One region of the Paenibacillus sp. FSL R5-0908 genome, then DNA from elsewhere that is predicted to be linked to it. Evidence: riboswitches for the same ligand, from Rfam matches in the RefSeq annotation. Region 1 holds a riboswitch; each other region holds the start of a gene.
What was found. A riboswitch is a leader RNA that binds a small molecule or an ion and turns the genes downstream of it on or off. The one in region 1 is predicted to bind cobalamin.
Positions count from the first base shown of each region.

Region 2: it holds a riboswitch for cobalamin, as region 1 does, so the genes downstream of both, MKZ09_RS04495 (S-layer homology domain-containing protein) here and MKZ09_RS05170 (DUF4430 domain-containing protein) in region 1, are expected to answer to the same signal.
Region 3: it holds a riboswitch for cobalamin, as region 1 does, so the genes downstream of both, metE (5-methyltetrahydropteroyltriglutamate--homocysteine S-methyltransferase) here and MKZ09_RS05170 (DUF4430 domain-containing protein) in region 1, are expected to answer to the same signal.

Region 1 covers NZ_JBBOUV010000001.1:1,155,909-1,160,468, forward strand. Annotated here, with positions in the region: gene MKZ09_RS05165 (GAP1-N2 domain-containing protein) at 1-2,169, shown strand, start outside; cobalamin riboswitch at 2,297-2,499, shown strand; gene MKZ09_RS05170 (DUF4430 domain-containing protein) at 2,670-4,560, shown strand, end outside.
Region 2 covers NZ_JBBOUV010000001.1:986,904-991,463, forward strand. Annotated here, with positions in the region: gene MKZ09_RS04490 (cellulase family glycosylhydrolase) at 1-1,560, opposite strand, end outside; cobalamin riboswitch at 1,903-2,103, shown strand; gene MKZ09_RS04495 (S-layer homology domain-containing protein) at 2,268-4,560, shown strand, end outside.
Region 3 covers NZ_JBBOUV010000001.1:5,374,220-5,378,779, forward strand. Annotated here, with positions in the region: gene MKZ09_RS24470 (DUF1540 domain-containing protein) at 69-221, shown strand; gene metE (5-methyltetrahydropteroyltriglutamate--homocysteine S-methyltransferase) at 366-2,669, opposite strand; cobalamin riboswitch at 2,825-3,030, opposite strand; gene MKZ09_RS24480 (undecaprenyl-diphosphate phosphatase) at 3,130-3,990, opposite strand; gene MKZ09_RS24485 (DedA family protein) at 4,041-4,560, opposite strand, start outside.

The DNA of each region.
Region 1 (4,560 bases):
CGCCAGCCTTATGCTGATTTGGTATGGAAGCTGTTACTGCTGAATCCAGGAGATATTAACGACTTCGTAAGCTTCGCCGATCAGATTCTGCGTGGAGAGAGTCCTGAGCACAAGCTATCTCTTTCTTTCTATAATGAGCTGGCTATCTTTTATGAGATTGAGCAAGGGAACGAGCATTTATATACGGAAAACAAGAGTGCGGTGCTAAGTGGTTTGCTTTCATACCTAAAGCCAGACGGTGCAATTCATTCTAGAATCCGCTTGAATGATATTTTCTTAGAACGGTTTGACCGGGAATTTGATCTGATTCGGCAAAGAAATGTGCCAGATCCAGCGATTATGGAATGCTTTAAAGAGTATTTTGTACTTAAGGATCACAATTACAGGGTAAGAATCGTGGATTATTTCATCAATGGGATGCTTCATAGTGTGGAAGCGGGCCGCAAGGATATTTTGAGTGCTGCTTACGGGATCATTGAGAGTAATGATGAGTTAAGTGCAGCTTACTTCCAGCGCGTGATGTCTGAAACTTATTTCCGTAAGCAGCTACTTGAGCCTTATATGGAATCAAGACTAGCTGCGGCGTCCAGATCTGCGGATATTCTGAGCTTTGTGCTCCATTGGGGGCGGTTCCTGCCTGTGGCGTTAGAGCAGTCTTTTGCTCAAAATGCTGTGAAGGATTATTTGCTAGAAAAGCTCCAGCTGGAGCATGATCCGGTGGCTTCTGTGGCGGAAATTCATGAAATTGTAGATAAGGCAGAAAAAGATCGCCGTAAAGGAACAGGAGTTGCTCCTAAGGCACTCTCCCTAATGCAGGATCTTGCTGCTTCAGCAGATAGATTCTTACTGAACCGCTTATCGCTTTCTGATATGACGCAGGAGGAGCTTCTGGAGGTAGTTTTTTTACGATATGGTAATGTTGTCGATTGGCAGCCGCCACTGGATAGGATTAGCAAGCAGAAAGAGAATGCGCTGCGTGCAGCTTACCGCTGGTTTGGTGAAGAGAAGCCAAATGAAGAGATTTTTACAGGATTGTCTCCGCAGGAACTAGACGATGTGCAGCTACTGGGTCGTCGTTTGCTAAAAGAGGCACGTGTTCTGGAACCCTTTGAACGGCTTCCGCTAGCCTTTTACTATACAACTCAGCGTGAAGGGGGTCCGCTGGATTACGATGCGCTTCTGGAGCTGTTAAAGCGTAAAGCCGGTTCCGACAAAGAAATCATCTATCGGTTTTTTGCTTGGTCGCAAGGAAATTCTTTATTTAAGGTTTCGAATAAAAAGCTGCAACCGGGTTACCGTAAGGCGATTCTGAAGTATTTCCTGAGCAGTGATCGTGAAGCGTTCAAGAATCGGGAATTCCGAAAGAACTATGTCGCGGCAGCTCGGCCTGCTCTGCAAAATGTGTACAATGAAGCCCGCTCCCAACTGGCTTCCCCGCTGGCGCGCTGGATCAGCCGCAGCCGATTTCGACTCTTAATCTCCGGCTCCATTACGGGTATTCTGGTGATTATTGCAATTATCGTATTCAGTATGCTGCGTCCGGATGATACGAAGACGGCTCTGCCGGGAACAAGCCCTGAGCCGACCCCTGTTCAGAGTGCAGGCAATGTGCTGCCTCCGGCTTCAGTATACTTGAAGGATCAGAGCGGCGAAGGAGATAAGGGGAGCAGCATATTGGTGTTCACCTTCGCAAGTGCAGATGACTGTGTGCAGTTTCAACCGACTGAGATTAGTTTAATGTCTTCGTCTACAGAGATAGATAAAAGCTTTAAGGTCGCTGCTACGAATGGGACTTGTCCAGTGCCGTCAACGGATGGGACGGATGAGAGAAACGCCGATGACGAGTCAGATGCCGCTGGCACTACTGGAGGAACAGCAGAAGGTGCAGATGCTACTAATGCTGTAGCTGATGTATCTCCGTCTCCTACGCCTTCCTCTGATGCTGAGGATAGCACTGGGTTGCCTTCCGCAACAGCTGTGACTGAAGGGGAACAATCTTCCTATCAGGTTGAGGTTACATTGGAGCCTGGAGCGACAATTTTAGAGAAAAGTATGATCAAAGCCGGAAGATTTACATTGATCGTAGATCCCGATCCTAATATTCCACCAGCTTCTGATTCAAGTGCTGAACCTTCCCCAACTGCAAGTCCGGAAGGAACAGCAGAATAACAAGCTTTCTGAACAGCAATACCTACCGGCAGGTGGCGTAATGCTGTTCATTTTTTTGCTGCCCATACTAAGCTTTTCTATAGACATGCTATGTATTAATAGATATGATTATGGATGTCAAAATAAGATACTACATACTGGAAAAGGTGCAGACTCTATCAATCTAGTCGTCTGCTTAAAAGGGAAGTCCGGTGCAAGAGTCCGGCGCGGTCCCGCCACTGTATGTGCGGAGTTTTTCTTCTATAAGCCACTGCCCCTAAGGTAGGGTGGGAAGGTGAAGAACAGCGATGAAGCATCAGCCAGGAGACCTGCCTTTTTCGTGAGCGTTTCTATTCTTCGTGGGGTAAGAATGTGGAACATATACAGATGGACTGTTGGCAGGAAGCAAGCGCCTCAGCCTCGATTTGTAATCTTCCCTGACCGCCCTCTAAAGGGGCGGTCTTTATGTTATGCGTCTTATTCCCAGCAGTACCCATTCTTATACAGAAAGAGGTTAAACAATGAAGAAAATCATGTCTTCCAAGTTTGTAGCACTTGGGCTGGCCTTATTCATGGTCATTTCAATTCTAGGAACATCTCTTGCTCCGGCAGGACAAATATTTGCAGAAGCGAGCGCTGGCTCCGGTCTGGAAGCAACTGCTGCGGAGCGGATTAATGTTGCGGATGCGACTTATGCGGCTGCAGAATATCTCTTGAAAGGTGGCGTGCAATCGGATTGGCAAGCTATTGGATTAGCGCAAGCAGGATATAAGCTGCCAGCCAGTTACCATTCAGAGCTTGAGAAAAAAGTAAAGGATGCAGCTGGAAATTTCGCCAATGTAACCGATTATGCTCGAATCGTGCTCGCAGTGAGAGCGATTGGTGCAGATCCTACTAGCTTTGCTGGTAACGGAACGACTCCTGGCTATAATCTGATTGAGAAAATTTATAATAACAGCAAGCTCAGTGAACAGACGCTTAATAATCCGGTATATGCTTTACTTGCGCTGGATTCTGGTAAATATAATATCCCAAGTGACGCGAAATGGACGGCGGATAAGCTCCTTACGGAGATTCTCTCCAAACAAAATCCAGATGGGGGCTTTGCACTAACCTCAGGCACAAGTGAGCCTGATATGACAGCGATAACCTTGACGGCTCTGGCGGCACATAAAAATAATCCCGAAGCCTACTTAGCAGGGCTACAAGCCGTAGCCTGGTTATCCGCAGCTCAAGATAGCCATGGGGGTTACGGTGACAGTGCTGAAAGTAGCGCACAAGCAATCCTTGGACTCACATCCTTTGGAGTTGATCCTAGTGGATTAGAATACACCAAAAACAAAGTGGATCTAATGGAGAACCTGCTCAGCTATCGTCTAGCTGATGGTAGCTTCACCCATAGCCGTGGTGGAAGCAGTAATGTTCTGGCGACAGAGCAAGGGCTTCAGGCGCTGGTTGCCTATAATTTGCTGTATAAAGGAAGCAACAATAAGCTATACGATTTTTCCAAGTCCTCCATTCAGAGCTCACTAATCTACGCTCCTGTAACGATTGAGGGGCCACAGGCCACGTTGGCACAAGGGTACGCCTATGCTGGCAACGCACTTGGAGCGTTAGAGAAGCTGGCGCTTCAAACGAACTTGCCGATCACGAATCCTTCGGGCAATTATGTGACTGGCATCGGAAATATTGTTGCTGGAAGCTTTGGTGGTTATGACGGATGGATGTATGTTGTATCGCGTGACGGAAAATGGATGAATCCCGATGTAGGTATGAGTGATTTTGTACTTAAAGATTCAGATCAGGTACTGGTTTATTATGCCGGAGATGACACTAAGCTTGTGGATTCCGTTACGCTTTCCAAAGCAAATCTTAAAGAGGGCGATTCTTTTACCGTCACTGTAACTAGTAAGACGTGGAAATGGGACGCTGCTACGAACACTTCCTCTCCTGTAACTGCAAAAGCTGCGGGTGTTCAGGTCCAAATTGGAGCTCAGACGGTAACGACGAATGCTAAAGGTGAGGCCGTATTCTCAGGAAATGTGCCCGCAGGTGACTATACACTGACTGTAACTGGCTACCGTGAAGGCAAAGCCCCAACGATTGCTAAATATACAAAAGCTCTAAAAGTGATTTCTAAGAATGTAACAGCTTCGCTAACCGTTGAAGGCCCGGAAGGGTTGATTAGTGAGGGGACTTTGAAAGCCTCCAATGCCCTTGAAGCGTTGCAACAACTAGGGTCTACCGATGATTTTAAAGTAGATATCACCAAATCGTCTTATGGCAACTTTGTATCAGGTATCCATGGAGTTTCGCAAGGTACTTACGACGGATGGTGGAGCTTCGTGGTATCACGAGGCGGGGAGTGGATATATCCAAGTGTGGGTATGGATGCGTTCGAACTACAGGAAT
Region 2 (4,560 bases), 170 kb from region 1:
GGTATTGCCGAATTCCTTAAATGGAGTCCAGTCCTGCGGACCTGCATTGCCACCAGCGGTATATACAGCTTCCATTGTGGCAAGCTGGTTACCATTAAAGGTGGTCGGAATGGCAAAGGATTCAGTCGTGCCTTTTGCATCGCTTAATTTAGCTGTGTCATACACAATGACCTTAAGTCTCCACGCAACACCCTTGTTGAATTTCAGAGTCAGCACGGCATTTTCACCGTATTTTTGGGAAGCTGTGAGCTTTTTGAGTTGACTGGCTTTGAGGATGAGCTCCTCACCATTTAAGGTGTAATCTTTACCTTTGGTCAGATATTTTCCGTTGGCACTAATGGTGGTTAGCTTATTGCCGTTCAGGTTTAGCTTAACCTTGGTATCTTTGATTTGTGCCCCTTTTTTTAGGTAGACCAAATCGCTTTCGGTGCTGGAGGAACGCTCCTTCAGACCAGACATTAATACATTGTGGAGTTCAGGGTCAGACCACTTATAAGTTTTACGGTTGAAATGCTGCCCGTTATCCCAGAGCATGGAAGTCATTTTCTTTTCTTTCAAATAATAAGTCAGATACTCGAAGAATTTAAGCTTCTCGCCCTGTTCAATCACACCCGTGTCTTTATCGAAACCTAATAAACCAAATTCGCCGACGATGACAGGGATGCCTTTAGCTACAAATGTATTGTAAACGTTATCAAAAGTTTGAGTGATATCGTTTTTTGTATCTTTTTCAAACGTGGTGTAGCCGGCAATGTTCACACTAAAAGGCCAGAAGCCATAGAAGTGAACGGTCGCAATAATATTTGGATCGTTCAGAGCCGTAATCGTCTTATAGAGATGATCCATTCTTGTTTGCGTAGGTGAAGACTCTAATGAAGGTAATACAAGTGGGCGGAGGTCGTTTTTCCCACCGGATTTCCGCACGATTTGATAGAAGGAGTTATTAAGTTCAGTAAGCATTTGCTCCATTTTTGCTTCGTCTGTGCTTCCACCATCGGTGAACCGAGGTTCATTTATGCTCTCGAACATCAGCTTATCGGATTTGTCCTTGAAGCGATCGGCAATTTGAGTCCAAGCTGCATTATAACGTGCCAGCGTTTCATCGTGTTTTTCTTCCATATGGCTTACCCATAGCCAGGAATCGTGATGGACATTAATCATGACATAAAGCTTGGCGTCCAGTGCCCAGCCGACAACTTCTTCCACACGGTCGAGGTAGGCCTTTTCTAGGGTATAGTCTGGTGCCGCACCCATGTGAGTATCCCAGGTCACAGGAATCCGAATGCTTTTATAGCCTTGAGCGGCGATCTTTTTAATAAGATCTTGGGTCACACGTGGATTGCCCCAGGAGGTTTCATCCTCACCTGTAGCATCTAAAGTATTGCCAAGGTTCCATCCGGGCTGCATTTCGTCTACATAGGATTGGATCTTACTCTTTGGCGCTGCCTTAGCTTGTTGCTCGTCCTTAGTTGCAGCTGCGGCCATGGATGAGAACAGAGAGAGCAGAAGAGCGGTGACAAGTGTCAATGATAAGAAGGATTTCTGGATTCGCGTAGTCATTGAATTCTCCTTTGTGAGATAATTTAGGATGCTTGGACCTGGCTTTGACGCTGTACTTGGTGGTTAGATGAACATAAACACCTCCATTTTTTATTTTGTAAACGCTTTCTTAATATACCCTAACATAGAATACACTTAGCGAGTACCTTACTAATTTGTGGTAAATTCATATAAGAATTAGTGATTTAAACTGATTTCCCCCACAGTTGGATAAAGAAATTATTTAAATAACCCCTAGTCGTAGAAATTGGTTATTCAATAGGATTATCTCTAGCTGCCCGTTATACAAAAAAGAAATATAACATGACAAAAGCATATATATTAGTTATGATGAAGCATGAAAATTTAAAATTAGAAATAGGTGCCAACTATGATAGTTGCGGAAGTACAATCATAGATTGGTTAAATGGAAAGCGGGTGTGAATCCCGCGCGGTCCCGCCGCTGTGAAAGAGGAGTCCTTGCAAAATGCCACTGGGAAACTGGGAAGGCAGCAAGGGTGATGATACTTGAGCCAGAATATCTGCCTTTTTCTGTTACACCATCAAACTCTACGATCGATAGAGAGGTGCTTGAATAGTGTTGGCCAGCGATTATTGTGGTTCACTATCTTAACCTCTTGACGTTTATGTTGAGTGGTTTTTTTGTGGTTATAAGAAAAGTTTATTCTGTTTTTTATCATAGGTATGAAGGGAAGGGTTATGGAAAAATGAAGAAAAATAAGTTTTTAGCGTGGTTACTAATTGTAGCTGTATTTATTACGACATTCTCTACAAGTGTAATCCCGGCTCAAGCAGATGGAGCAAGCTCTACCCTTAAAGGGTATGTATCTGTATCCGTAGAGAAATTCTCCTTAGGCCAAGGGTATATTAAGGAACCTATTAAAGTTCCGATTTATGAAGGCGATAATGGCGCATCTTTAATAACACGTGCGCTAGGTGATGGGAATTATAGATATTTAGGAAATATAGATAGTGGTTTTTATTTATCAGAAGTTAAAGATAGTGGCAGAAGTGAAGTCAATATTCCACAATATATTTTAGATATGATTTCAGCCGATGGGAAAACAGTCGGCACTAAAGCAGACCCAGAGTGGTTAAGTCAGTTTGACTATACCTCCATGTCGGGTTGGATGTATGCAGTAAATAATGTGTTTCCTCCGTTTGGGATGACCGATTATAAGCCTCAAGACGGTGACATCATTCGAACTCAGTTCACCACTTATGGTTATGGTTCTGATCTTGGCGGCTGGGGGGAAATCCCAGTTCAACTTGCCAATAAGGATGCTTTAACTGCAGAAATCGCCGAGATTAACAGTGCCCCTAATAAAGAAACTATTTTGGACAGACCAGTAGTGCAATCGGCAGTTTATCAAGCCTATTCCGTGCTCGAAAACATGGCAAGCTCTCAAATAAGTGTAGATCATGCGCTTGTCGGTCTTAACAATGCATTAGACATAGAACCCCCTGTTATTACAGTAAGTGGCATACAAGATAAACAGGAAGTATCCAATAAAGAAATAAGCTTCAAAGTAGCTGTCACAGACAATGTATATAGTGACATTACTCCAGAAGTGAAGCTGAATGGAGTTACTTTATCACCTGCAAATGGGGAGTACAAAGCTACTCTGAATTCAGGCAGTAATGCAATTACTGTAACGGCTCTTGACGGAGCTGGAAACAAAACAAATGTAACTTATCAGGTTACTTACAAACTGGAAACTACAGTTGCCGTCAAACAACAGTTAGATAAAAACCTTGCTTATATTTTAAATACTGTAAAGAATCCAACGTTCGGAACAGGTAGCGGAGAATGGTCAATCCTTTCTTTGGCTCGGGCGAACTATACAGTACCTAACGGTTATTACGATCTTTATTACAACAATGTAGCAACGAAAATAGCATCAACCATTAAAACGGATGGAAAACTCGACGCCAATAAAAGCACAGAGAATTCCAGAGCAATATTAGGACTTACCTCTATCGGAAAAGATATCACAAATGTTGCGGGATATGATCTGAGAAAAGCACTGGCTGATTATCAATATATCCAGAAGCAAGGCAATAATGGTCCGATTTTTGCTCTGATCGCGTTAGATAGCCATAACTATGAGATTCCTGTAGTTGATGGAGTTACAGAACAGACCACAAGAGAAAAACTAGTTCAGTACATTTTAGATAAAGAGGTTAAAAAAGGTACAGCAGAGGCCGGTGGCTGGGCATTAGGCGTAACCAAAGCCGATGTCGATATGACTGCGATGGCAATGCAAGCTCTTGCACCTTATTATGCAACCCGTGATGATGTAAAAGCTGCCGTGGATCGGGCCATTCAATGGCTGTCCGATAACCAAAACAATCAAGGCGGATTTACAAGCTGGGGAAGCACTAGCAGCGAAAGTATCTCACAGGTAATTGTAGCCTTAACTGGTGTAGGCATAGATCCGCACACGGACACTAGATTTGTTAAAAGTGGAAATTCGCTTATTGATGCACTGCTTAGCTTTGCTGCACCTGAGGGTGGATTTAAGCATATCCTCACAGGCAAAGTAGACAATATGGCAACGGACCAAGGTACGTATGCTCTTGTGTCCTATGATCGTCTGATCAATCATAGCAACCGTCTCTTTGATATGAATGATGTGCAATTAGAACAACCTACTACTGTAGTAGCCAAACAACAATTAAATAAAAGCCTTGCCTATATTCTAAATACTGTAAAGAATCCAACGTTTGGAACAGGCAGTGGAGAATGGTCAATCCTTTCTTTGGCTCGGGCGAACTATACAGTACCTAACGGTTATTACGATCTTTATTACAACAATGTAGCAACGAAAATAGCATCAACCATTAAAGAGGATGGAAAACTCGACGCCAATAAAAGCACAGAGAATTCCAGAGCGATTCTAGGGCTTACCTCTATCGGAAAAAATATCACAAATGTTGCGGGATATGATCTGAGAAAAGCACTGGCTGATTATCAATATATCCAGAAGCAAGGCAACA
Region 3 (4,560 bases), 4.2 Mb from region 1:
TCCACCTTGCTGAACAGAGCCGTTCATTGAATGATCCTATCAATTACTATAAGGGGAGGTGAACCCTCATGGCAAAAGACGTAGTTTGTGAAGTTAACTCGTGCACCCACTGGGCAGAAGAGAACAAATGCAGCGCTGAATCGATCTTCGTAGCTTTCCACAGCTCCCAAGAACCAAAACGCGCAGAAGAAACAGATTGCAAAACTTTCGAAAGTAAATAAGTAAATGCCTGAAGGGACCCTCCACGGTTCCTTCTTTTCTTTTTCATTCTAACAAGATTGAGAATTATTATCAAGTAGCTGATATAAAAAAATAAGTGAACTAAAAAGCCAGGGTAATTTACCCTGGCTCTAATTTATTTATGTCTATTTAGAAGCAATAACCCCTGACTTTTCCCTCGCAATAGCCGCAGCTCTTACCATGTTACGAAGTGCATCCTCTGTCTCCTGCCAGCCACGTGTTTTCAGACCGCAATCCGGATTAATCCAGAACTGTTCAGGATCCAGCACCCGCAGCGCACGATCGATATTCGCTGTCATTTCTTCTACAGCCGGAACCCGCGGGCTATGGATGTCATACACTCCAAGACCGATTCCTTTATCATAGTCCTGCTCCTCAAAGCTGATAATCAGCTCCCCATGGCTACGTGAAGTCTCGATGGAGATTACATCAGCATCCATAGCCGATATGGAATCGATCATGTCATTGAATTCGCTATAGCACATATGCGTATGAATTTGTGTCGTTGCCTTCACATGGTTCGTAGCAACGCGGAACGACTTCACTGCCCAGTTCAGGTAATGCTCACGGTCTTCTGCCTTAAGCGGAAGTCCTTCACGTATAGCCGGCTCATCCACTTGAATCATTTCGATACCTGCATCTTCCAGCGCTTTTACTTCATGGCGAAGGGCAAGAGCAATTTGATTGGCCACCTCTTCCCGGCTGAGATCATCACGTACAAATGACCAATTGAGGATCGTTACAGGGCCCGTCAACATTCCTTTAACCGGAAGCTTCGTCAACGATTGTGCATAGACACTTTCTTTTACAGTCATAGGCTGTATAAATGCAACATCCGCGTAGATCACCGGTGGCTTAACGCAACGGGAACCGTAGGATTGAACCCAGCCATTACTAGTAAACAAGTATCCATCCAGCTTTTCTCCGAAAAACTCCACCATATCTGTACGCTCGAACTCACCGTGGACCAGAACATCCAGACCTAGCTTTTCTTGGAAGGTAATTGCATCCGCGATCTGCTCACGAACAAATCCATCATAACGCTCCTGATTCCAGACCCCTTTACGCCATTTCAATCTCGCCTGACGCACTTCTACTGTCTGCGGGAAGCTACCAATTGTAGTGGTTGGCAGAAGTGGAAGCTGCCATTTCTCTTGCTGCACCTTTAAGCGCTCAGCAAAAGGCAGACTGCGTTGGTCCGGTAGAGCTGCAAGTGCAAGCACTTGCTCCGCCACATCCTTACGGCCACGCTCAGGTAGTGCGCGGAATGCTGCAATAGCTTCACGACTAGCGGCCAGCGCTGCTTTAGAAGCTTCTCCTTTATCTGCGAGGGCTGCTCCGAGCAGACTAAGCTCTGCAAGCTTCTCATCGGCAAAAGCTAACGCATTCTTAACTGTCGCCTTCAGCTTCACCTCACCTTGAACGGTGACTGGGACATGCAGCAGACTGCAAGAAGGCTGAAGAATAAGACGATCAAGCGGCACATGAACGCTGAGCTTTTCTACCAGTTGCAGCTTAGCGTCTAAATCGGAACGCCAAATGTTCCGTCCATCAATAATTCCGGCACCCAGCCATTTGTCCTTCGGCCAGCCAAGACGTTCGATAGAAGCCAGATTCGCTCCACCATCGTGCACAAAATCAAGACCCAAGCCTTGAACAGGCAACTCTAGCAGTGCCTCCAGCGGTTCAGCAGCTTCAAAATACGTCTGTAAAATAATATTCAAGCCCGGCACGGAGCCGGCAATTTCTGTGTATATCGAGTTAAGCAGTGTTAATTCTTCTTTACTTATGCCTGTAACAATCGCTGGCTCATCGATTTGTACCCAGCTTACCCCTTCTTGCTTCAGTTCCTGTAGCAGTTGAACATAGACTGGAACAAAACGTGCAGCAATCTTGGCGATATCTGCCGCTGCGTAACCTTTGGACAGCTTAAGGAAGGTATACAGACCTAAAAGTACCGGTTTACCTTCAATCCCTGCCTGCGATTTAGCAAAACGATAAGCCGCTAGAGGTTTATTTTCAGTCAGGCGTGGTGTTTGTGTGCCGATCTCTGGAACGATATAGTGATAGTTCGTATTGAACCATTTGGTCATCTCACAGGCAGTAGCCTCAGCATTACCACGGGCCATTGCAAAATAAAGATCAAGCCCGATGTCGCCGCCATCATACGTGTACCGTGGAGGTACAATTCCAAACATAACAGCCGTATCCAACACATGATCATAAAATGTAAAATCATTTACCGGAATAAGCTCAATTCCTGCCTCTTGCTGGGTCTTCAAATGCTGCAGCTGAATTGCTGCCATTTCGGAGCGGAATTGCTCCTCATTTATTTTCCCCTGCCAGTAGGCTTCCAGTGTCTTTTTCCATTCGCGGTTCTTTCCGATTCTCGGATATCCAAGATTGCTTACTTTTACTTTATTCGTCATCTCGATACACTCCCTCTTCAATCTCTTATTTCAAACTCCAAAGCTACTTGCTTTCCTATAAAAAAGAGCGCCCTTCCCTAAAAAAGTCAAAGGGAAAGACGCCCATGATATACCCATGGTTAACGTCTAACACCTCCCTATCTTCCGTAGGTGAAGCAGTGCTGTTGAAACAGGCAGGTCTCCTGGCTAGCGGCGTCAACATCTTGAGCAGTCTTCCCAGCAGTAGTAAATTGCCAGTGACCTCTGTTGCTCGAGATTCTTCCGTTACAGTGGCGGGACCGCATCGGCTTCGAACCGAATTTCCCTATTAAGCCTACCGAATTACTATTTTCCGGTCAGCACCTGTCTCCGATATCTTTCATCATTTGAGTGTCTTAATCTGATGTCATCATACGTGAAAGCCCCGGCAATCTGCAATAGATTACTGGGGCTTCTGTTATATCGATTCCTTATAACGGACTTAGAAAAATACGAAATATACTACAGCAGCAAGAATTATACGGTATATAGCAAACGGTAAGAGCTTGATACGATTGATCAGTTTTAAGAAGAAACGCATCGATAACAGCGCAAATAGGAAGGCACTAATAAAGCCAGCAATAAAAAACGGCAACGCGTCCATGGTGAAATATTGCCAGTTTTTCATCAGTGACAACAGACTGGCACCTGCCATGATGGGTACTGCCATAATAAACGTAAAATCAGCAGCGGCCCGATGGCTCATCCCGAGGAGTACGCCACCAGAAATCGTCGAGCCCGAGCGTGAAAATCCAGGCCATAACGAAAAACACTGTACAAGACCTACACCAAGTGCCTGTTTGTATGTAATCTGATCTACACTCTCAGTTCTGATCTTCTTTGGCCCAAACAGATCCGCAATAATCATTAATATAGCCCCGATCACTAGACCAATTAACACCGTTGAGGTAGAGAATAAATGCTCATCAATATAATCATTAAACAGAACACCTAACACACCTGCAGGCACTAACCCTACCAAAACCTGAGTCAGCTTGAGGTGCCCGCCCTGCTCCATCTGCGGTAGCTCCTCTGTTACAGGATCCAATTGCTTACGGCTGAAACGCTTTAAGCCTAACAAATCAATGAACCGATTTCTAAAAATCACAACAACCGCTAATATTGAACCCAGTTGAATAACTACTTTGAAGGTATTTGCCGTATATTGTCCAAATAACGCCTGTGATTTCAGCCACATATCATCAACAATAATCATATGACCCGTGGAGGATACTGGAGCAAATTCGGTTAAACCTTCAACAAGCCCCAAAATAATGGCTTTAATAATCGTTAATAGCTCCATGTGTTTCCCTCCTTTTTAATAATCATTTCTATTATCAGTCCTCCACCCGCTTAGCCCTCAGTGTTCATTCTCCGGCTGCGTTTGCGGAAGTACAGAAACCCAATAATAACTAATCCGCCAGCAATTAGTACATAGACTACATTGGAGTACACATCCATGTACATGGCAATGTCTTCCCAGGATTCGCCCAAAGCCGCGCCAATAAGCACAAGCAGCAAATTCCATCCCAATGTGCCAATCGTTGTGAAGATCATAAACACTCCAAATTTCATGCCCGACATTCCCGCCGGAATCGAAATCAGACTGCGGACCAGCGGAACCATCCGACAAAACAATACAGTCCAATAGCCATATTTATCAAACCAGGCGTCAGCCTTGTGGATATCTTTTTTACTGATCCGAATTAGGCCACCCCAGCGTTCAACCAGTTTCTCTAACCGGCTCACATCCAATAATCGTCCAATATAATAGAGGATTACTGCACCCAGTAGTGAACCAGCCGTGGCAGCAATAATTACACCAGGGATCGTTAAGCTCGTCGTAGTCGTCATAAATCCTCCAAAGGGCAGG